3 regions of the Streptomyces sp. NPDC096339 genome follow, and region 1 is predicted to be linked to each of the others. Evidence: predicted binding sites of a transcription regulator. Region 1 holds the regulator's gene; each other region holds the start of a gene.
The links. The regulator HrcA, encoded in region 1, represses chaperone genes, less so after heat shock. The targets are predictions, from matches to a motif close to TTNGCACTCNGNNNNNCNGAGTGCNAA.

Region 1 (6,934 bases):
GCTGCGGGCCTCCTCGGCGGAGGTCACGGTGACGACGGTGTACGTACCCGCCTTGCGCAGGGCGGCGAGGGCCCCGGGCGTGGGGCAGCCGAAGGTGAAGGAGACGACCGGGACCGGGTCCTCCAGGAGGATGGCGAGCTTGGCGTCGTAGCCGTCGTCGCAGGTGCCGATGATGTCCTCCTCGGCGAGGGAGATCGCGTACCAGCTGGCCTCCCCGGCGAGCTGCCCGCGGTAGGCCTCGACGGCGGCCGGGTCCACGTAACCCGTCTGCGGCATGAAGAGGTTGACGCCGAAGGGGCGCCGGGTGAGGGCCCGCACCTGTTTGATCTCCTGGTACATGCCGTCGGCGGTCTTGTAGCCGCCGGCCAGGTAGCCCAGTCCGCCCGCTTCGCACACGGCCCCGACGAGCGCGGGGCAGGAGCCGCCTCCGGCCATTGGCGCCTGCACGATCGGGTGAGGGGAGAGACCGCTCGGTGCCGAGGACATGGACTGCATCGTGCCATGTCCCGCACGGTCAGCCGAATCACCGCATTCGCCTGGCATAGTCCGCTTCCCGGGGTGGCCGGATCCGGTGCGGGACCCGGCCCGCGACGACCCTTCCGGCCTCCGCCCGCAACGCACGGAGCCCGGCCCGGGGATGTTCCCCGGGCCGGGCTCCCGCACGTGACGGCGGGCCGGTCAGCGGCCGTTGAAGGCGTCCTTCAGGCGGCTGAACAGACCCTGCTGGCCCGGCGCGAACTGACCCGTCGGCCGCTCCTCGCCGCGCAGCTTCGCCAGCTGGCGCAGCAGCTCCTCCTGCTGGGCGTCCAGCTTGCCCGGGGTGGTGACCTCGACGTGGACGATCAGGTCGCCGCGGCCGCCGCCGCGCAGGTGCGTGACGCCGCGCCCGTGCAGCGGGATCGCCTGGCCGGACTGGGTCCCGGGCCGGATGTCGATCTCCTCCATGCCGTCGAGGGTCTCCAGCGGGCACTTGGTGCCCAGGGCCGCCGCCGTCATCGGGATGGTCACCGTGCAGTGCAGGTCGTCCCCGCGCCGCTGGAACGTCGGGTGCGACAGCTCGTGGATCTCCACGTACAGGTCGCCGGCGGGGCCGCCGCCGGGGCCGACCTCGCCCTCGCCCGCGAGCTGGATCCGGGTGCCGTTCTCGACGCCGGCCGGGATCTTGACCGTGAGGCTGCGGCGGGAGCGGACCCGGCCGTCGCCCGCGCACTCGTGGCACGGGGTCGGGACGACGGTGCCGAAGCCCTGGCACTGCGGGCAGGGGCGCGAGGTCATGACCTGGCCCAGGAAGGACCGCGTGACCTGCGAGACCTCACCGCGGCCGCGGCACATGTCACACGTCTGCGCCGAGGTGCCGGGAGCGGCGCCCTCGCCGGAGCAGGTGGTGCAGACGACGGCCGTGTCGACCTGGATGTCCTTGGTCGTCCCGAAGGCCGCCTCGTCCAGCTCCAGGTCCAGGCGGATCATGGCGTCCTGGCCGCGGCGGGTCCGCGAGCGCGGGCCGCGCTGCGAGGACTGGCCGAAGAAGGCGTCCATGATGTCGGAGAAGTTGCCGAAGCCGCCCGCCCCGAAACCGCCCGCGCCGCCGCCGCCCGAGGAGGACAGCGGGTCGCCGCCGAGGTCGTAGACCTGCTTCTTCTGCGGGTCCGACAGCACCTCGTAGGCTGCGTTGATCTCCTTGAAACGCTCTTGCGTCTTGGGATCGGGGTTCACATCCGGGTGCAGCTCGCGCGCGAGCCGCCGGAATGCCTTCTTGATCTCATCCTGGGATGCGTCGCGGCGCACGCCGAGCACGGCGTAGTAGTCCGTGGCCACTTACGACTCCGCCAGGATCTGTCCGACGTAACGTGCCACTGCGCGTACCGCTCCCATCGTTCCGGGGTAATCCATGCGGGTCGGTCCGACCACGCCGAGCTTGGCGACCGTTTCGCCGCCCGAACCGTAACCGACCGAGACGACGGACGTGGAGTTCAGTCCCTCGTAGGCATTCTCATGCCCGATCCTTACGGCCATTCCCGACTCGTTGGCCTCGCCGAGCAGCTTGAGGAGCACGACCTGCTCCTCCAGCGCTTCGAGCACCGGCCTGATCGTCAGGGGAAAATCGTGTCCGAAGCGGGTGAGATTGGCGGTGCCGCCGATCATCAGCCGTTCCTCGGCTTCCTCGACCAGGGTTTCGAGGAGCGTCGCGAGCACGGTGGACACCGTGGCGCGGTCGTCGGCCTCGAAGGACTCGGGGAGGTCCTGGACGAGCGGGGGCACGTCGGTGAACCGACGGCCCACGACACGGCTGTTGAGCCGGGCCCGCAGATCGGAGAGGGAGGTCTCGCCGAAAGGGGTCTGGCAGTCGATCAGCCGCTGTTCGACGCGCCCGGTGTCCGTGATCAGTACGAGCATCAGGCGCGCGGGAGCGAGCGAGAGCAGCTCCACGTGCCGGACGGTCGACCGGGTCAGGCTCGGGTACTGGACGACGGCGACCTGCCGGGTGAGCTGCGCGAGCAGCCGCACCGTGCGGCCGACCACGTCGTCGAGGTCGACGGCGCCGTCGAGGAAGTTCTGGATGGCCCGCCGCTCGGGGGTCGACAGCGGTTTGACCCCCGCCAGCCTGTCGACGAAGAGGCGGTAGCCCTTGTCGGTGGGGATCCGGCCGGCGCTGGTGTGGGGCTGGGCGATGTAGCCCTCTTCCTCCAGCACGGCCATGTCGTTGCGCACGGTGGCAGGCGAGACCCCGAGTCGGTGCCGCTCGGTGAGCGCCTTGGAGCCGACCGGCTCCTCCGTCCCGACGTAGTCCTGGACGATGGCGCGCAGCACTTCGAGTCTGCGTTCGCTGAGCATCGCGCACACCTCCGGCTGTGGTCCGTTGCCCTGTCGTTGGCACTCTGGATGTTCGAGTGCCAGAGATCCCCCGCTCAGTGTACGGCCGGGTACTAAGACCCTGGCAAGGGAGGCCCGCCACGGTAGCGTCACGGCATGGACATGCTTTGGGAAGAGGCGGGCTGGGAACGGCTGACCGGACGGGTCGGCCGCAGACGGCTCCCGGTGTGGGACTGCACGGTGGGACTGGTGGTGGGCGACGATTCCGTGCTCCTGATCGACCCCGGTTCATGCCTGCGGGAGGGCACGCTGTTGCGCGAGGAGGCGGAGCGGATCACGGGCCGGCAAGTGACCCATATCGCATACACGCACGGCCATTTCGATCACGTCCTGGGCGGGGCGGCCTTCTCCGGCGCCGAGGTGTACGGGGCGGTCGGACTGGACGCGGAGCTCGCCACGGGCCGCGAGGAGCTGCGCGACGACGCGGTGCGCCAGGGCCTGGCGCAGGACGAGGCGGCGGAGGCGGCGGAGCTGCTGGTGGTGCCGAAGCACCTCGTGTCGGGCGAGTGGACGCTGGAACTGGGCGGGGTGCAGGTGCTGCTGGCCAACGTGGGCCCCGGGCACACCCTGCACGATCTGGCGGTCTTCGTGCCGGGCGAGCGCGAGACGGTGTTCTGCGGGGACCTGGTGGAGGAGTCGGGCGAGCCGTTGGCGGGCCCGGACGCGATGCCGCGGCAGTGGCCCGCCGCCCTGGACCGGCTGCTGGCACTGGGCGGGGAGGACGCGCTGTACGTGCCGGGCCACGGGGCCGTGGTCGACGCGGACTTCGTCCGTGCGCAACGCGCCACACTGGCGGCCCGTTTCGGCGTGTCGTAGCCATGACGGCCGTGCCTCTCCTACCCTCGGCCGGATGCGCGAGTACTCCCCCGACCTGACCCCCCAGTGGAAGCGTCCGAAGCCCGTGCCGGAAGTCGCGGCGGAACCGGACCTGGTGGTCGAGGTGGCCGGTACGGACTTCTGCGGCGCGGTGGTGTCCTGCGAGGCGGGCACGGTGACCCTGGAGGACCGCTTCGGCAAGCGGCGCGTCTTCCCGCTGGAGCCCCGGGGCTTCCTGCTGGACGGCGCGGTGGTGACCCTGACCCGCCCGTCGCGCGCCCCCGCCGCGCCCTCCCGTACGGCCTCGGGCTCGATCGCCGTCCCGGGGGCGCGGGCCCGGGTGGCGCGGGCGGGTCGCATCTACGTGGAGGGCCGCCACGACGCGGAGCTGGTCGAGAAGGTCTGGGGCGACGACCTGCGCATCGAGGGCGTGGTGGTGGAGTACCTGGAGGGCATCGACGACCTCCGGGCCGTCGTCGCCGACTTCGCCCCGGGCCCGGACGCCCGCCTGGGCGTCCTGGTCGACCACCTGGTCCCGGGCTCGAAGGAATCCCGTATCGCGGCCCAGGTCACCTCACCGGACGTCCTGATCGTGGGCCACCCGTACATCGACGTCTGGCAGGCGGTGAAACCGTCCGCCCTGGGCATCCCGGCGTGGCCGGCGGTCCCGCGCGGCCAGGACTGGAAGACGGGCGTCTGCCGGGCACTGGGCTGGCCGGAGAACACCGGCGCGGCGTGGCAGCACATCCTGTCCCGGGTCACGTCCTACAAGGACCTGGAACCGACCCTGCTGGGCCGCGTCGAGGAACTGATCGACTTCGTCACGGTCGGCGGCGCCGCCTGATCCGGGCCGGGGTGCCGATCCCCTCCGGGGGGATCCGTCAGGGGCCCGTCCGGGGACCGGCCCGGCGGGTCCGCCCGACCCGGGGGCCGTCCCACCGGCACCGGCCTGGACGGTCCGTCCGCGGACCGGCCGGGGCCCGCTCGTCCCGGGACCCGTCCCACCGGGACCGGCCTGGAGGATCCGTCCGCGGACCGGCCGGGGGCCGCTCGTCCCGGGGCCCGTCCCACCGAGACCGGCCTGGAGGATCCGTCCGCGGACCGGCCGGGGGCCGCTCGTCCCGGGACCCGTCTGCGGGACCCGTCTGAGGGGTCCGTCCCACCGGGACCGGCCTGGAGGATCCGTCCGCGGACCGGCCGGGGACCGCTCGTCCCGGGACCCGTCTGCGGGACCCGTCTGAGGGGGCCGTCACACCGGGACCGGCCTGGAGGGTCCGTCCGCAGACCGGCCGGGGGCCGCTCGTCCCGGGACCCGTCTGCGGGACCCGTCTGAGGGGGCCACCGCACAAGGACCGGTCCGGGGGTACGCCCGAAGGCCGGCCGGGGCCGTATGCGGGTCCGGCACGGCTCCGGCGCGCCGCGGGCCCCGGGGCCGGTCGTCAGTCGACCAGGTCCCGGACCACCGCGTCGGCCAGCAGCCGCCCGCGCAGGGTCAGCACGGCGCGGCCCGCCTCGTAGGGCGCGGCCTCCAGCAGCCCGTCCTCCAGGGCCCGCCGGGAGGCCGCCAGCCCGGCCGGTGCCAGCAGGGACAGCGGCACGCCGTCCACCAGGCGCAGCTCCAGCAGGATCCGCTCCACCCGCCGGTCCTCCTCGGACAGCAGCTCGCGGCCCGCGCCCGGGGAACGCCCCGCCGCCAGCGCGGCGGCGTACGCTCCCGGATGCTTCACGTTCCACCAGCGCACCCCGCCCACGTGCGAGTGCGCGCCCGGCCCCGCGCCCCACCAGTCGGCGCCGCGCCAGTACAGCTCGTTGTGCAGGCAGCGCCCGGCCTCCGAGGTGGCCCAGTTGGACACCTCGTACCAGGAGTACCCGGCCCCGGCCATGACCTCGTCCGCGATCAGGTACCGGTCGGCGTGCACGTCGTCGTCCGTCATCGGGACCTCGCCCCGGCGGATCCGCCGGGCCAGCTGCGTACCCTCCTCGACGATCAGCGCGTACGCACTGATGTGGTCCGGGCCCGCGCCGAGCGCCGCGTCCAGCGAGGCCCGCCAGTCGTCGTCGGACTCCCCCGGGGTCCCGTAGATCAGGTCCAGGTTGACGTGCTCGAACCCGGCCGCCCGCGCCTCCGCGACGCACGCCTCGGGGCGGCCCGGGGTGTGCGTGCGGTCGAGCACCTTCAGGACGTGCTGCTTCGCGCTCTGCATGCCGAAGGAGATCCGGTTGAAGCCGCCGGCCCGCAGCTCGGCCAGGTACTCCGGGTTCACCGACTCCGGATTGGCCTCGGTGGTGACCTCGGCGTCCTCGGCCAGGCCGAACTCGTCCCGGATCGCCGCGAGCATCCGTACGAGGTCGCCGGCCGGCAGCAGGGTCGGCGTTCCCCCGCCCACGAACACGGTGCGCACGGCCCTCGGGTCGTCCCCGAGCACCTTCCGCGCGAGGCGGACCTCGTCGATCAGGGTGTCGGCGTAGTTCTCCCGCGACGCGAGCACGCCGCCGGTACCCCGCAGCTCGGTGGCCGTGTAGGTGTTGAAGTCGCAGTACCCGCAGCGCGTGGCGCAGTACGGGACGTGCAGGTAGAAACCGAGCGGCCGGTCCCCCGCCCCGGCAAGGGCGTGCGACGGCAGCGAGCCGTCCTCGGGCATGGGTTCACCGTCGGGCAGTGCGGAAGGCATACCCCCATCATCCCGCACCGCGGGTCCCTTCCGGCCCGCGGAAGTCCGAGGTCCGCCGGCCGGGGTCCGGGACGGAGCCTCGGACTCCCACCCGGGTCCCCCTCCAGCCTCGCCGGCGTTTGAGGCGCGGGTCCGGGCGGAGCCCCGGGGAACGGTGGAAGGGCGGGTAGGGGACGGCTCCGCGCAGCGGCACCCCGGGGCGGCCCGCACGCGAGGGGCCGTCGGGGCCGGGCGCGCGCCGGGGCACCTCCTCGGGCGTCGAACGTGCGGAGGCAGCGGACAAGCCCGGCGTGGTTGTGTTCGACGCCCTGCGGGGGCGCCCCGCCGCACACCCGACCCCGACGGCGCGGTGGTACGAGCCGAGGGGTCTGCCCGCCGCCCACACCCCTGCGGCACAAACGGGGGGGGGACCCCGGCCGCCCAGGGAGGGCGCCCCGAGCCCGCGGCAGGAGCTACGCCTCGCGCGCCCCCTCGTACATCTCCTCGATCAGATTCTTGAACTCACGCTCCACCACCGGCCGCTTCAGCTTCAGGCTCGGCGTGAGGTCCCCGTGTTCCACGTCCAGGTCCCTCGG
Region 2 (6,934 bases), on a different contig from region 1:
CGCTTCGGCGTGATCGCCCACGCCCAGGCCGGCGACGGACACTAGGGCCTAGCCCGCGGAGCGCTCGGTGAGGGGGCGGCGACGGCGGCTCGGGTCGGTCAGGGACTGCGGCTGCCAGACGCCGTCCGGGTGGTAGAGGTTGGTGCCGGGCGGCACGATCTCGTCGATCCGGTCCAGCGTGGCGTCGTCGAGCAGCAGGTCCGCTCCCTTGAGAGCGGCCTCCAGCTGCTCGGCCGTGCGCGGACCGATGATCACCGAGGTGACGGCCGGGTGGGCGAGCGGGAAGGCGAGCGCGAGCTCCGGCACGGTACGGCCGATCCCCTCCGCCACCCCGGCGAGCTTCTCCACGGCCTCCAGCTTGGCGACGTTCCCCGGGATCGCCATGTCGAAGCGCGCGGGGTGCAGCGCGGCGCGGCCGGTGGTCATGTCGATGTCCCGGCCCAGCCGGTGCCTGCCGCTCAGGAAGCCGGAGGCCAGCGGGCTCCACGTCAGCACTCCCATCCCGTGGCGCTGGGCGGTGGGCAGCACGTCCCGCTCCACGCCGCGCGCGAGGATCGAGTACGGCGGCTGCTCCGTGCGCGGACGCGGCAGCGCGCGGCGCTCCGCGACGTGGTGGGCCTCGGCGATCTGCTCGGCGGGGAAGGTGGAGCAGCCGAAGGTCCGGATCTTGCCGGCCCGGACCAGGTCGCCCAGGACCGACAGGGTTTCCTCGATGTCGGTCGAAGGGTCGGGACGGTGCACCTGGTACAGGTCGATCCAGTCGGTGTCGAGGCGCCTGAGGCTGTCCTCCACGGCCCGAGTGATCCACCGGCGGGAGTTGCCGCTCCGGTTGCGGCCCTCACCCATCTGGAAGTGCACCTTGGTGGCGAGCACGACGTCGTCGCGGCGCCCCTTGAGCGCCTTGCCGACGATCGTCTCGGACTCGCCGGCGGAGTACATGTCGGCGGTGTCCACGAAGTTGACGCCCTGATCGAGGGCGGTGTGGATGATCCGTACGCAGTCGTCGTGATCGGGGTTGCCCACCGCGCCGAACATCATCGTCCCGAGGCAGTACGCGCTCACCTCGATGCCGGTCCCACCCAGGTTTCGGTATCGCATGGTCATACCAGCGGAGCCTAAGAGCTGGAGCGCGCTCCAGGTCAACCCCGGAACCGGTACGGCGTCGGCCTAGGGCGCCGTCACCATCGGGGTGATCGTCGTCTCCGCCGGGCCCCTCGCGTCGGCTTCGCGTTGGCGTTCCGCGCTGTCGCTGATGCGGAGGAGGAGGGCGATCATGATCCAGTTGGCCAGCAGGGACGAGCCGCCCTTCGCCAGGAAGGGGAGGGCCTTGCCCGTGAGGGGGATCAGGCCGGTGACGCCGCCCGCCACCACGAAGACCTGGAGGGCCAGCGCCGAGGCCAGGCCCACCGCCAGGAGTTTGCCGAACGGGTCGCGGGCGCCGAGGGCCATGCGCAGGCCGCGCTGCACGAGGAGTGCGTAGAGGAGCAGGACGGCCATGACCCCGGCCAGGCCGAGCTCCTCGCCGACGGTGGTGAGGATGAAGTCGCTGCGGCCGGCGAACGCGATCAGTTCGGGGTGGCCCACGCCGAGGCCCGTGCCGGTGATGCCGCCCGTGCCGAAGCTGAAGAGGGCCTGCGCCGACTGGTCCGAGGTGACGCCGGGCGGGCGGACCTCCCAGTAGTAGGAGAGGGGATTGAGCCAGGCCGCCACGCGGGCCTTCACGTGCGGTTCGGTCGAGCCGACGGCGAAGGCGCCCACGGCCGCCATGAACAGACCGCACACGATCCAGCTGGTGCGCTCGGTGGCGACGTACAGCATCACCACGAAGACGCCGAAGAAGATCAGCGAGGTGCCGAGGTCGCGCTCGAAGACCAGGACCAGCATCGAGACGATCCACACCGTGATGATCGGGCCGAGCTGGCGCATGGGCGGCAGGCGGACGCCGAGGAACTTGCGGCCCGTCAGGGCCAGCGAGTCGCGGTGGACGACCAGGTAGCCGGCGAAGAACACCGCGATCATGATCTTCACGAACTCGCCGGGCTGCAGGGAGAAGCCGAAGAGCTTGATCCAGCGCTTGGCGCCGTAGGTGTCCGCACCGAAGAACGCCGGTGCGATCAGCAGCACCAGTGAGACGGCCATCGTGATGTAGATGAAGCGCTGTAGCAGGCGGTGGTCGCGGAGCAGGGCGAGGACCAACAGGCAGGCGGCGACGCCCACCACCGTCCACAGGAGCTGCCCGGGCGCGTTCGCGTCCGAGTTGTACCGCTCGATGTATCCCTGGTCGAGGCGGTGGAGGAGGACGAGACCGAGCCCCGTGAGCAGCATGGCGAGGGGGAGGATCAGCGGATCCGCGTGGGCAGCGAACCGGCGCACGCCCAGGTGTCCCACCAGTGACAGCAGGGTCAGGCTGACCGTGAAGCCCGCGAGGTTGGGCGGCAGCTCGTCGTTCATGGCGAGGCCGGCGGCGGCATGGCCGAAAACCGCGATGGCGATGACGAAGAGCAGGAGCAGCGCCTCGGTGCGGCGGCGGGCGCCGGCCGAAGTCAGGGGTTTCAGCCCGCGCACGGGATGCCGCCGACGTCCTTCGGGGTGGGGGAGGGCGGCGGGGGTGACGCCTCACCGGGGGCCGTCGCCGGGGCCGTCGCCGGGGCCGGTGCCGAGGACGAGGCCGAGACCGGGGTCGACCGTGCGGTCGCGATTTCGGAAGCCTTCGGCCCGATCTGATCGGCAATGGGGCGGTTTATCTTCATGTCGTCTATGACGTTTATGTCCTGCGGGTGGTTCCTCAGCCGCCGAGGCACTCGCTGTTGTCCCCGCCACTGCGGCACTGCCGGCTCGGCTCGGTCGCGGCCGGGTCGGGCTTGGTCTCCGCCGGGTGGCCGGTTTCGTACGAGGCGCCCGCCATGACCAGCAGCACCCCGAGCAGCAGTACGGAGGCCAGGCCGTGCACGGTGGTGGAGAACGGCGCGCGCAGCCGGCGGAAGCCGAGGGCGGTCAGGGTGGAGACGCAGCACAGGACGCCGAGGACGGTGAACGTCGCGGCGGTGAGGGGGAGGCCCTGCCATTGGCCGGCGGTGCTTTCGGTGCGTTCGAGCAGGCCGAACTCGTCGACGGTGACGTAGAAGAGGCCGATGAGGAGGGCCGTGCCCAGGGCCAGGGCCGTCAGCAGGGCAAGGGCGAGGTCCGCTCCCCAGTGCATCGGCTTGCGTGCCGGTTGTGTCGGCCGGGTCGTCATGTACCGAAGTCTCGCGGGCGGTCCGCGGTTCCGTACAGGGGGGCGGTGGTGGGGCCGGGCTGCGCCCGAGCCCCCGGGGCTCTGCCCCGGGCCCCGCTCCTCGAACGGCGGCGGGGCTGGATTCGGCCGGTCAGGGCTGCCGCCGCCGCTCGGACCGGGTGGATCAGCGCCAGGGCGCCGGCGGTGCCCGGACCGAGCCAGACCAGGAGGTTGCGCCGTACGGCCGTATCCGCGGCCGGGCCGCTCACGGTCACCGCCACCGGGCCGGCCGGCGGGGCCTCGAACGCGGTGTCGACCTCGACCTCGGCGAGGGTGAACGAGCCGTCGGCCGCCGTGAAGCCACCCGTGCAGGTCAGGGTCCGCTCGCCCGCCTGGTACGGGGCCTCCCGGCAGTGCTCCGCGCGGAACGCGCCCTCCACCCCGGTCAGCTGGGTCACCAGTCGGGGCGCGGCGCTCGACAGGAAGTGGATCCCGGCCGCCAGGCACACGATGATCGGGACCGATCGTCGCCACCACCCTGCACGCCACCCTGCGCGCGAACCCGCGCGCGAGCCGTCCGGGCTCGGTCTGGTCATGGTGCGAGCGTAATGATCCCGAACGCGCGTACGCCCGCGTTTCCCCGGTCCGGGGGCCGCGGTTCGGTGTCCGGCGGCGGGATCGCGCAACGCCGTACGGCGAGAATTGGCACTCCGCTTGACCGAGTGCTAATCGCCGGAATAGTGTCGCACCTGGCACTCGCCCCGGGTGAGTGCCAACACAGCGACAGGCAGGTCCGGCACCCGCGACGACGGATCGACCTGGTCGCCACCTCAGACAGTTAACCCCGGATCTCCGAAGGGGGAGGTCGGATCGTGACGACCGCCAGCTCCAAGGTTGCCATCAAGCCGCTTGAGGACCGCATCGTGGTCCAGCCGCTCGACGCCGAGCAGACCACGGCCTCCGGCCTGGTCATCCCGGACACCGCGAAGGAGAAGCCCCAGGAGGGCGTCGTCCTCGCCGTGGGCCCGGGTCGCTTCGAGGACGGCCAGCGTCTCCCGCTGGACGTCAACGTCGGCGACATCGTGCTGTACAGCAAGTACGGCGGCACCGAAGTGAAGTACAGCGGCGAGGAGTACCTCGTCCTCTCGGCTCGCGACGTGCTCGCGATCGTCGAGAAGTAATTCGCTTCACCAGTACTGCTTTGAGCTGCGCCCCTGGTCACCCCGCTGATTGCCGGGCGGCGAGGGGCGCAGTTCGTTAAACCCGAGTTTTCGAGAGGGCTGAACCGCTCCCATGGCGAAGATCCTGAAGTTCGACGAGGACGCCCGTCGCGCCCTCGAGCGCGGCGTCAACAAGCTTGCCGACACGGTCAAGGTGACGATCGGCCCCAAGGGCCGCAACGTCGTCATCGACAAGAAGTTCGGCGCGCCCACCATCACCAACGACGGTGTCACCATCGCTCGCGAGGTCGAGCTGGACGACCCGTACGAGAACCTGGGCGCCCAGCTCGTGAAGGAGGTGGCGACCAAGACCAACGACATCGCGGGTGACGGCACCACCACCGCCACCGTGCTGGCCCAGGCGCTGGTCCGCGAGGGTCTGCGCAACGTCGCCGCCGGCGCTTCCCCGGCCGCCCTGAAGAAGGGCATCGACGCCGCGGTCAAGGCAGTGTCCGAGGAGCTCCTCGCGACCGCCCGCCCGATCGAGGACAAGTCCGACATCGCCGCCGTGGCCGCGCTCTCCGCGCAGGACCAGCAGGTCGGCGAGCTCATCGCCGAGGCGATGGACAAGGTCGGCAAGGACGGTGTCATCACCGTCGAGGAGTCCAACACCTTCGGCCTGGAGCTGGAGTTCACCGAGGGCATGGCCTTCGACAAGGGCTACCTCTCCCCGTACATGGTCTCCGACCAGGAGCGCATGGAGGCCGTCCTCGACGACCCGTACATCCTGATCAACCAGGGCAAGATCTCGTCCATCCAGGACCTGCTGCCGCTGCTGGAGAAGGTCATCCAGGCGGGTGGCTCCAAGCCGCTGCTGATCATCGCCGAGGACGTCGAGGGCGAGGCGCTCTCCACCCTCGTCGTCAACAAGATCCGTGGCACCTTCAACGCCGTGGCCGTCAAGGCCCCCGGCTTCGGTGACCGCCGCAAGGCGATGCTCCAGGACATGGCCACCCTCACCGGTGCCACCGTCATCGCCGAGGAGGTCGGCCTCAAGCTCGACCAGGCCGGTCTGGACGTGCTGGGCTCCGCCCGCCGCGTGACCATCTCCAAGGACGACACCACCATCGTCGACGGTGCCGGTTCCTCCGACGAGGTCCTCGGCCGCGTCAACCAGATCAAGGCCGAGATCGAGTCCACCGACTCGGACTGGGACCGCGAGAAGCTGCAGGAGCGCCTGGCGAAGCTCGCCGGTGGCGTCTGCGTCATCAAGGTCGGCGCCGCCACCGAGGTGGAGCTCAAGGAGAAGAAGCACCGCCTCGAGGACGCCATCTCGGCGACCCGCGCCGCGGTCGAGGAGGGCATCGTCTCCGGCGGTGGCTCCGCGCTCGTCCACGCCGTGAAGGTGCTGGAGGACAACCTGGGCCTGTCCGGCGACGAGGGCACGGGTGTCGCGGTCGTCCGCCGCGCCGCCGTCGAGCCGCTGCGCTGGATCGCCGAGAACGCCGGTCTCGAGGGTTACGTCATCACCTCGAAGGTCGCCGAGCTCGACAAGGGCCAGGGCTTCAACGCCGCTTCCGGCGAGTACGGCGACCTGGTCAAGGCCGGCGTCATCGACCCGGTGAAGGTCACCCGCTCCGCGCTGGAGAACGCCGCTTCCATCGCCTCCCTGCTGCTCACGACCGAGACCCTGGTCGTCGAGAAGCCGGCGGAGGAAGAGGCCGAGGCCGGTCACGGCCACGGTCACGGCCACAGCCACTGAGGCCGAACGGCTGAAGGCCTGAAGGCCTGAAGGCCTGAAGGCCTGATCGCCCGAACGGGCAAGGCCCCCACCGCACATGAGTGCGGTGGGGGCCTTCCTGCTTTCCCGCCCTGTCCTGTTACTCCATCGCTCCCAGCTGCCGCATGAGGGACATGGCGTCGAAGTGCCACCAGCCTTCCTTGATCATGCCGTCCTCGCAGCGGAAGGTGGTGGTGCCGTCCATGGAACAGGTCTTGCCGGTGTTGGCGATGCCCATGAAGTCGGCCTTCTGGGTGCCCGTCCACGTCCACACGGTGGTGACGCAGTCGTCCTGCGCGAGCTGTGCCTTCTTGGTGAACGTGAAGTCGAAGGCGCCCCGCCACCCCATCACGTCCTGGCGGATCGCGTCGCGGCCGATGTCCGGCTCCATGCCCTTCATGACGTCGTGGTCCATGTAGTCCTCGGCGAAGATCTCCTCGATGACGCTCAAGTCGCCCTTCATCGCGATGTCGTCGAACATCCGGTTCACCATCATGGTGTTGAGGTGCTCGTCGCGGACGACGTCGAGGTTGGTGAAGGTCGGCATGCCCTCGCAGAGGGCCACCATCTCCTTGAACATTCGGTCGGTTTCCGGGAGGTTCGAGTTCTTCATGGCCTCTTCGTACGAAGGGAACTCGACCACGTCGACGTAGTGGTTCTCGGACTCGCGGTCCTTGCCCAGCATGCTGTGCGTCAGCGTGCGCTTGCCCTGTCCCTGCGCGACGTACCTGTCGAGGAGGGCGTTCAGGGCCTCGGGCTGCTTGGTCTCGTAATCGACTA
Region 3 (6,934 bases), on a different contig from region 1:
CGCTTCTGCTCCGAGCTCATCGGCGACCCGCTGGGCGAGGGCTGGGGCTTCGTCAACGTCAACCTGCGCCCGTACTACGGCGAGGGTTCCAAGACCCTCGCGTACGAGATCTGCGAGCAGCTCGGCTGGCAGCTGCCCGACCAGATCGTCATCCCGATCGCGTCCGGCTCCCAGCTGACGAAGATCGACAAGGGTCTGCAGGAGCTGATCAAGCTCGGCCTCGTCGAGGACAAGCCGTACAAGATCTTCGGCGCCCAGGCCGAGGGCTGCTCCCCGGTGTCCGCCGCCTTCAAGGCCGGCCACGACGTGGTCCGCCCGCAGAAGCCGAACACCATCGCCAAGTCCCTGGCGATCGGCAACCCGGCCGACGGCCCGTACGTCCTGGACATCGCCCGCCGCACCGGCGGCGCGGTCGAGGACGTCAACGACGAGCAGGTCGTCGAGGCCATCAAGATCCTCGCGCAGTCCGAGGGCATCTTCGCCGAGACCGCGGGCGGCGTGACCGTCGGCGTCACGAAGAAGCTCATCGAGAACGGGCTGCTCGACCCGACGCTGACCACCGTGATCCTCAACACCGGTGACGGCCTCAAGACCCTGGAGGCGGTGGCCGCCGACAGCGGCCAGACCGCCACCATCCGCCCGAGCCTGGACGCGTTCCGCGCCGCCGGCCTGGCCTAGGGGGTATCGGGCGGGTCAGGGCCGGACCCTCGGCCCGCCCGGCCCGCCCGGCACCGCGCCTTGCCGCGTTGTCGTCGGTCGCCGACTTCCCCAAGCTCTCGGCTTCGCTCGAGCAGGGGAGACCCCATCCGCGTCGACTCCCTCCTCCGCCTTGCAATGCACGGCACCAGACGACCCGAGGGTCCGGCCCTGACCCGCCGGACACCCCTCCCCCCCTGTACCCGGAAAGGCAGTAGCGCCATGAGCGTCAACGTCCGCATCCCCACCATCCTGCGCACCTACACGGGCGGCGCCGCCGAGGTCTCCGCCGAGGGTGCGACCCTGGCCGAGGTCATCCAGTCCCTGGAGGCGAACCACCCGGGCATCGCGGCGCGCGTCCTGGACGACCAGGGCAAGCTCCGCCGCTTCGTGAACGTCTACGTCAACGACGACGACGTGCGCTTCGAGGGCGGGCTGGAGGCGGCGACGCCGGACGGTGCGGGCGTCTCGATCATCCCGGCCGTCGCGGGTGGCTGCTGACCGGTTGCCCACGGGCTGCCCACTGGAGCTCCATAAATAGAATTGCCCCCTCCGCTGAAAGCGGAGGGGGCAATTCTGCTTGATTGGGCACGGTAGAGTTGGGGAAGTCCCCTCCGCTGTCTTTGCCCGGCGCATATGAACGGGTCGCGTGAGGGTCGACATCTGGTCAATGTGCGGGTGCGGTTTGGGGCTTTGGCGAGACATGTCGGGCCCGAGTTGCCCTGGAATATGCCAAATTTTCACTTCATTTCAATGTATCTGTGTGTCCAGATTTCTCGTCGGATTGACCTGTTGCAGACAGCATCGGCGCAGATACATTCAGCCTCGGTCGACGCGTTCCGACGCAAGTTATGACCCGGTAACGCGAAGTGCGTTCCCGCGCAAGGGCCAGTAATAGGGGAGTTAGGCATGGCTCAGGGCACCGTCAAGTGGTTCAACGCGGAGAAGGGCTACGGCTTCATCGCGGTCGACGGTGGTGCGGATGTGTTCGTCCACTACAGCGCCATCCAGATGGACGGATACCGCACCCTTGAAGAGGGTCAGCGGGTCGAGTTCGAGATCTCGCAGGGCCAGAAGGGTCCGCAGGCGGACATGGTCAAGCTCGCACTCGGCTGAGTCCCGGAGCGATCGACCACCGACGCGATACGTACGCGCGCACCCGCGTACGCGCATGCACAACGAGGGGCCTGCATCCGAGGAGGGATGCGGGCCCCTCGTGCGTTCCCGACACGCCCTGCGCCACGTCCCCTCTGTTCAAGGGGGCGTTGACCGGTGTTGCCCCAAGCCGCTTGCACTCGTGGGGGTCGAGTGCTAATCATTGGCGTTAGCACTCTCCGGTTGAGAGTGCTACTGAACGAGGACCGGGTCGGTGAGGCCCGCAGGGTCCGGCGGGAAGGAACCGCCGGGCACGCAGGCCGTCCGTCGCGGGCGCGGGCGCGGTCCAGGAGCAATCCACCGCTGTCCGGGAGGACCACTTCAGATGGCCAAGATCATTGCGTTCGACGAGGAGGCCCGCCGCGGCCTCGAGCGTGGGATGAACCAGCTCGCCGACGCCGTCAAGGTCACCCTTGGCCCCAAGGGTCGCAACGTCGTCCTTGAGAAGAAGTGGGGCGCCCCCACGATCACCAACGATGGTGTCTCCATCGCCAAGGAGATCGAGCTCGAGGACCCGTACGAGAAGATCGGCGCCGAGCTGGTCAAGGAAGTCGCCAAGAAGACGGACGACGTCGCCGGCGACGGTACGACCACCGCCACCGTCCTCGCCCAGGCGCTCGTCCGCGAGGGCCTGCGCAACGTGGCCGCCGGTGCCAACCCGATGGCCCTCAAGCGCGGTATCGAGAAGGCCGTCGAGGCGGTCTCCGCCGCCCTGCTCGCCCAGGCGAAGGATGTCGAGACCAAGGAGCAGATCGCTTCCACGGCCTCCATCTCCGCCGCCGACACCCAGATCGGCGAGCTCATCGCCGAGGCCATGGACAAGGTCGGCAAGGAAGGCGTCATCACCGTCGAGGAGTCCCAGACCTTCGGTCTGGAGCTGGAGCTCACCGAGGGCATGCGCTTCGACAAGGGCTACATCTCGGCGTACTTCGCCACCGACATGGAGCGCATGGAGTCGTCCCTCGACGACCCGTACATCCTGATCGTCAACTCCAAGATCGGCTCGGTCAAGGACCTGCTGCCGCTCCTGGAGAAGGTCATGCAGTCCGGCAAGCCGCTGCTGATCATCGCCGAGGACGTCGAGGGCGAGGCCCTGTCGACCCTGGTCGTCAACAAGATCCGCGGCACCTTCAAGTCCGTCGCCGTCAAGGCCCCGGGCTTCGGTGACCGCCGCAAGGCCATGCTCGGTGACATCGCCATCCTCACGGGCGGCACGGTCATCTCCGAGGAGGTCGGCCTCAAGCTGGAGAACGCCGGTCTCGACCTGCTCGGCCGCGCCCGCAAGGTCGTCATCACCAAGGACGAGACCACCATCGTCGACGGTGCCGGTGACAGCGACCAGGTCGCCGGTCGCGTGAACCAGATCCGCGCCGAGATCGAGAACTCCGACTCGGACTACGACCGCGAGAAGCTCCAGGAGCGCCTCGCGAAGCTGGCCGGCGGCGTGGCCGTCATCAAGGCCGGTGCCGCGACCGAGGTCGAGCTCAAGGAGCGCAAGCACCGCATCGAGGACGCCGTTCGCAACGCGAAGGCGGCCGTCGAGGAGGGCATCGTCGCCGGTGGTGGCGTGGCCCTGCTGCAGGCCTCCTCGGTCTTCGAGAAGCTGGAGCTCAACGGTGACGAGGCGACCGGCGCCAACGCCGTGAAGCTCGCGCTGGAGGCCCCGCTGAAGCAGATCGCCGTCAACGGTGGTCTCGAGGGCGGCGTCGTCGTCGAGAAGGTGCGCAACCTGGCCGTCGGCCACGGTCTGAACGCCGCGACCGGCGAGTACGTCGACATGATCGCCGAGGGCATCATCGACCCGGCGAAGGTCACCCGCTCCGCGCTGCAGAACGCGGCGTCCATCGCGGCCCTGTTCCTCACCACCGAGGCCGTCATCGCCGACAAGCCCGAGAAGGCCGGCGCCGCTGCCGGCGGCGGCATGCCGGGCGGCGACATGGACTTCTGATCGACCGGGCCGGCCTCCGGCCCTGGCTGATCGGCTGTTCTTCACGTACCGAGGGCGGCACCCCTTCCTGACGGAGGGGGTGCCGCCCTCGGGCGTTTCCGCGGTGGCGGTGACTGTGTCTCTATCGGTGTGGCCCGCTCGGTCATGGTCGTCACCGTCGTCCTCCGGGTGGCGTGCTGCGCCTGAATGCAGTCCGAATGTCTGCTTCGTCCCAGGCTGGCGACGCGGAGGCGCCCGTGCCCGGCCTGTGGGACGGACCACCCGCCGGGGCCCGGCTTTGGTTGACTGGGGGCATGAGCGATCTCTTCGTCAAGATCTGCGGCCTCAAGACCGCGCACGACGTCGACGTGGCCGTCGCGGCCGGCGCCGACGCGGTGGGCTTCGTGTTCGCGCCCGGCAGCCCGCGGACCGTCGACGCCGCCACCGCGCGGGAGCTGGCGGCGCGGGTGCCGGAGGGGGTGCTCACCGTCGGGGTGTTCCGCGGGCAGCCGGTCGAGGAGGTGCGCCGGTTCGCGGAGGAGAGCGGCGTGCGGGGTGTGCAGCTGCACGGCGAGGAGGGCCCGGAGGACTTCGCGGCGCTGCGCGCCGAGGGCCGCACCCTGCTGCGGGCCACCGCCGAGCGCTTGGCGCGCTGCGGGGAGTACGGGGAGGACCTGCTGCTGCTGGACGCCCCCGACCCCGGCTCCGGCAAGCCGTGGAACTGGGGCGCGGCGGACTTCACCGCCCCCGAGGGGCGGTGGGTGCTGGCGGGCGGGCTGAACCCGGGCAACGTACGGGAGGCCGTCGAGGTGACCGGGGCGTGGGGCGTGGACGTGTCCAGTGGCGTCGAGTCCTCGCGGGGGGTGAAGTCCCCGGACCTGATCCGCGCCTTCATCGAGGCGGCGCGGGGCGGGGCCGTCTAGCCGAACCCGCTCGGCCGCTCCGCCTCCAGCCTCGCCGGCGTTTGAGGCGCGGGGTCTGGGGCGGAGCCCCAAGGCGGGTCCGGGCGGAGCCCGGGGAACGGTGGAAGGGCGGGTAGGGGACGGCTCCGCGCAGCGGCACCCCGGGGCGGCCCGCACGCGGCGGCACCCCCGGGGCGGCCCGCACGCGAAGGGCCGTCGGGGCCGGGCGCGCGGCGGGGCACCTCCTCGGGCGTCGAACGTGCAGAGGCAGCGGACGTGCGCGGCGTGGTTGCGTTCGACGCCCTGCGGGGGCGCCCCGCCGCGCACCCGACCCCGCCGGCGCGGGGGTGTCACGGCCCCGCCGCGCACCCGCGTTCGACGCCCTGCGGGGGCGCCCCGCCGCACACTCGACCCCGCCGGCGCGGGGGTGCGAGCGGGTCGGCCCGTCGAGTACGCGCGCCCGGCGCCGGGAGGGGTCAGGGCCTGGCGTAGGGCCGGGTCACGATCTCCATGTTGTGGCCGTCCGGGTCGGCGAAGTACGCGCCGCGCCCGCCGAAGAGGCCGTTGATGCGGCCCGGTTCGGTGTGGTTGGGGTCGGCGTAGTAGGTGACGCCGATCGCGTCCAGCCGGGCGATCATGCCGTCGAACTGCTCGTCGGGCACGAGGAACGCGTAGTGCTGCGGCTGGAGCGGCTCGCCGGCGGGCTGCTGGTAGTAGTCGAGCGTCACGTTGTTGCCGAGGTCGACGGGCAGGAACGGCCCGAAGGGGGCGCTCGGCTTCAGGCCCAGGACGGCGGCGATGAACTCGGCCGACAGTTGCCGGTCGGTGGCGTGGACGACGGTGTGGTTGAGCTGGACCGCGGTGACGGACATGTTGGGGTGGCTCTCCAAGTCTCGGGTTCGGGATCGAGGACATGGAGGGGGCGGCGGGCTCCTGGCCCGCCCGGTGGTCACGCGGAGGCCGGGGGCCTCGCTCGTGTGTGGCCCAAGGCCGACCCGGCAGTCACCGGGCCGACCTTACGCGCTGTCGGGGTCAGTCCGCGAGGCGGAGGGCGAACCTCTCGAAGATGTCGCCCACTTCGATCCAGCCGACCTGCTTGCAGCCCAGATCCTGACCGGCGCCGGAGCAGTTCCATCCCATGACGACCATGCCGTTCAGCTGCCGGGAGTCCTGGTCGTTGACGGTGATCACCGGCCCGCCGCTGTCGCCGGGCCGGGAGATGACGGGGCCGGGGCGGGGGTCCGGGTCGCTGGCGCTGCCCCAGACGAAGGCGCCGTTGTTGACCCAGGTCGCGCTGCCGGAGTACGCGGTGCGGATGTTGCAGGCCACCTTGGTGGTGTAGCCGAGGTGGCAGGTGAAGTCCCCGACGGCCACGTTGCGCACGCCGTTGAGGCGGCGGGTGTAGCCCTGTGCGTCGACGCCGTCCCAGGTGTAGCGGCTCGTCGGCGTCTCGATGAACGCCGAGTCGAGGTCGTCCAGCTTGGCTCCGACCGTGCCGACGCGGAAGCCGCCGGCGGTGAAGACGGTCTCGCCGAGCCCGTAGCAGTGCCCCGCGGTGACGAGCCACTGACGGTTGTCCACCGTGCTGTGGGCCGGGATGCCGCTGGTGCAGTGGGCGAAGGGGCCGTTCGCGGGTCCGAGCGCGGCCCCCGCGTAGAACGGTGCCCGGTCGTCCCAGCGGCTCAGCGGCACCGAGCGGGTCGACTGGCGGACGCGGATGGGAGTGGTCCGGGTCGCCGCGAGTTCCTGTGCGACGGCGGGCCCGGCGAGGTACTTCTGCGCGGCCTTCGCGTCGTCGACGTTGAGTTCGATCGCGCCGCCGTCGACGGTGCTCCCCGCCATGTCGATCTTGAAGGGGAGGTCCTTGCGGCTGCGGAAGGTGTTGATCTCCTTGCGCAGTTGCTGGAGCGTCTTCGCGCTCTTGCGTACGTTCAGCAGCTTCGTGTCGGCCTTCGGGTTGGCCTTGCGTACCGCGTCGAGGAAGGCCGCGCCCCGGGTCGTGTCGGTGAGGTAGACGTTCACCGAGCGGTAGTCGGGGGCCATCTCGACCTGCGTGTACACGTCCGCGTAAGCGGAGCGTCCGGCCCGGGCCGCGGCGTCGGCCACGACTCTGAGCGGTTCCAGCACCTCGCCCTGCTGTTGCGGCGTCATGGCCGCCACGGCATCGGCGGTCAGGGGCCCGGGCGCCCCCGCTTCGGCGGTCGCCGTCGCACCGAGCGGGAGGACGGCCAGCACGGTGGCGAGCGCGAGCGAA

Region 2: a site for HrcA is predicted at 3,917-3,943, ahead of groES (co-chaperone GroES). Genes of this name have one in related genera too.
Region 3: a site for HrcA is predicted at 1,985-2,011, ahead of groL (chaperonin GroEL). Genes of this name have one in related genera too.

What each region holds. Positions count from the first base shown of each region.
Region 1 covers NZ_JBIWFI010000010.1:107,505-114,438, reverse strand. Annotated here, with positions in the region: gene ACIQ5Y_RS16140 (nitronate monooxygenase) at 1-486, opposite strand, end outside; gene dnaJ (molecular chaperone DnaJ) at 679-1,815, opposite strand; gene hrcA (heat-inducible transcriptional repressor HrcA) at 1,816-2,832, opposite strand; gene ACIQ5Y_RS16125 (MBL fold metallo-hydrolase) at 2,968-3,687, shown strand; gene ACIQ5Y_RS16120 (DUF3097 domain-containing protein) at 3,722-4,531, shown strand; gene hemW (radical SAM family heme chaperone HemW) at 5,127-6,359, opposite strand; gene ACIQ5Y_RS16110 (AMP-dependent synthetase/ligase) at 6,812-6,934, opposite strand, start outside.
Region 2 covers NZ_JBIWFI010000005.1:264,508-271,441, reverse strand. Annotated here, with positions in the region: gene ACIQ5Y_RS11350 (YcxB family protein) at 1-45, shown strand, start outside; gene ACIQ5Y_RS11345 (aldo/keto reductase) at 49-1,098, opposite strand; gene ACIQ5Y_RS11340 (FtsW/RodA/SpoVE family cell cycle protein) at 1,168-2,565, opposite strand; gene ACIQ5Y_RS11335 (DUF6234 family protein) at 2,786-3,235, opposite strand; gene ACIQ5Y_RS11330 (hypothetical protein) at 3,232-3,810, opposite strand; gene groES (co-chaperone GroES) at 4,087-4,395, shown strand; gene groL (chaperonin GroEL) at 4,508-6,136, shown strand; gene ACIQ5Y_RS11315 (ester cyclase) at 6,255-6,934, opposite strand, start outside.
Region 3 covers NZ_JBIWFI010000004.1:109,691-116,624, forward strand. Annotated here, with positions in the region: gene thrC (threonine synthase) at 1-678, shown strand, start outside; gene ACIQ5Y_RS08840 (MoaD/ThiS family protein) at 919-1,197, shown strand; gene ACIQ5Y_RS08845 (cold-shock protein) at 1,606-1,812, shown strand; gene groL (chaperonin GroEL) at 2,177-3,799, shown strand; gene ACIQ5Y_RS08855 (phosphoribosylanthranilate isomerase) at 4,093-4,701, shown strand; gene ACIQ5Y_RS08860 (VOC family protein) at 5,157-5,552, opposite strand; gene ACIQ5Y_RS08865 (hypothetical protein) at 5,713-6,934, opposite strand, start outside.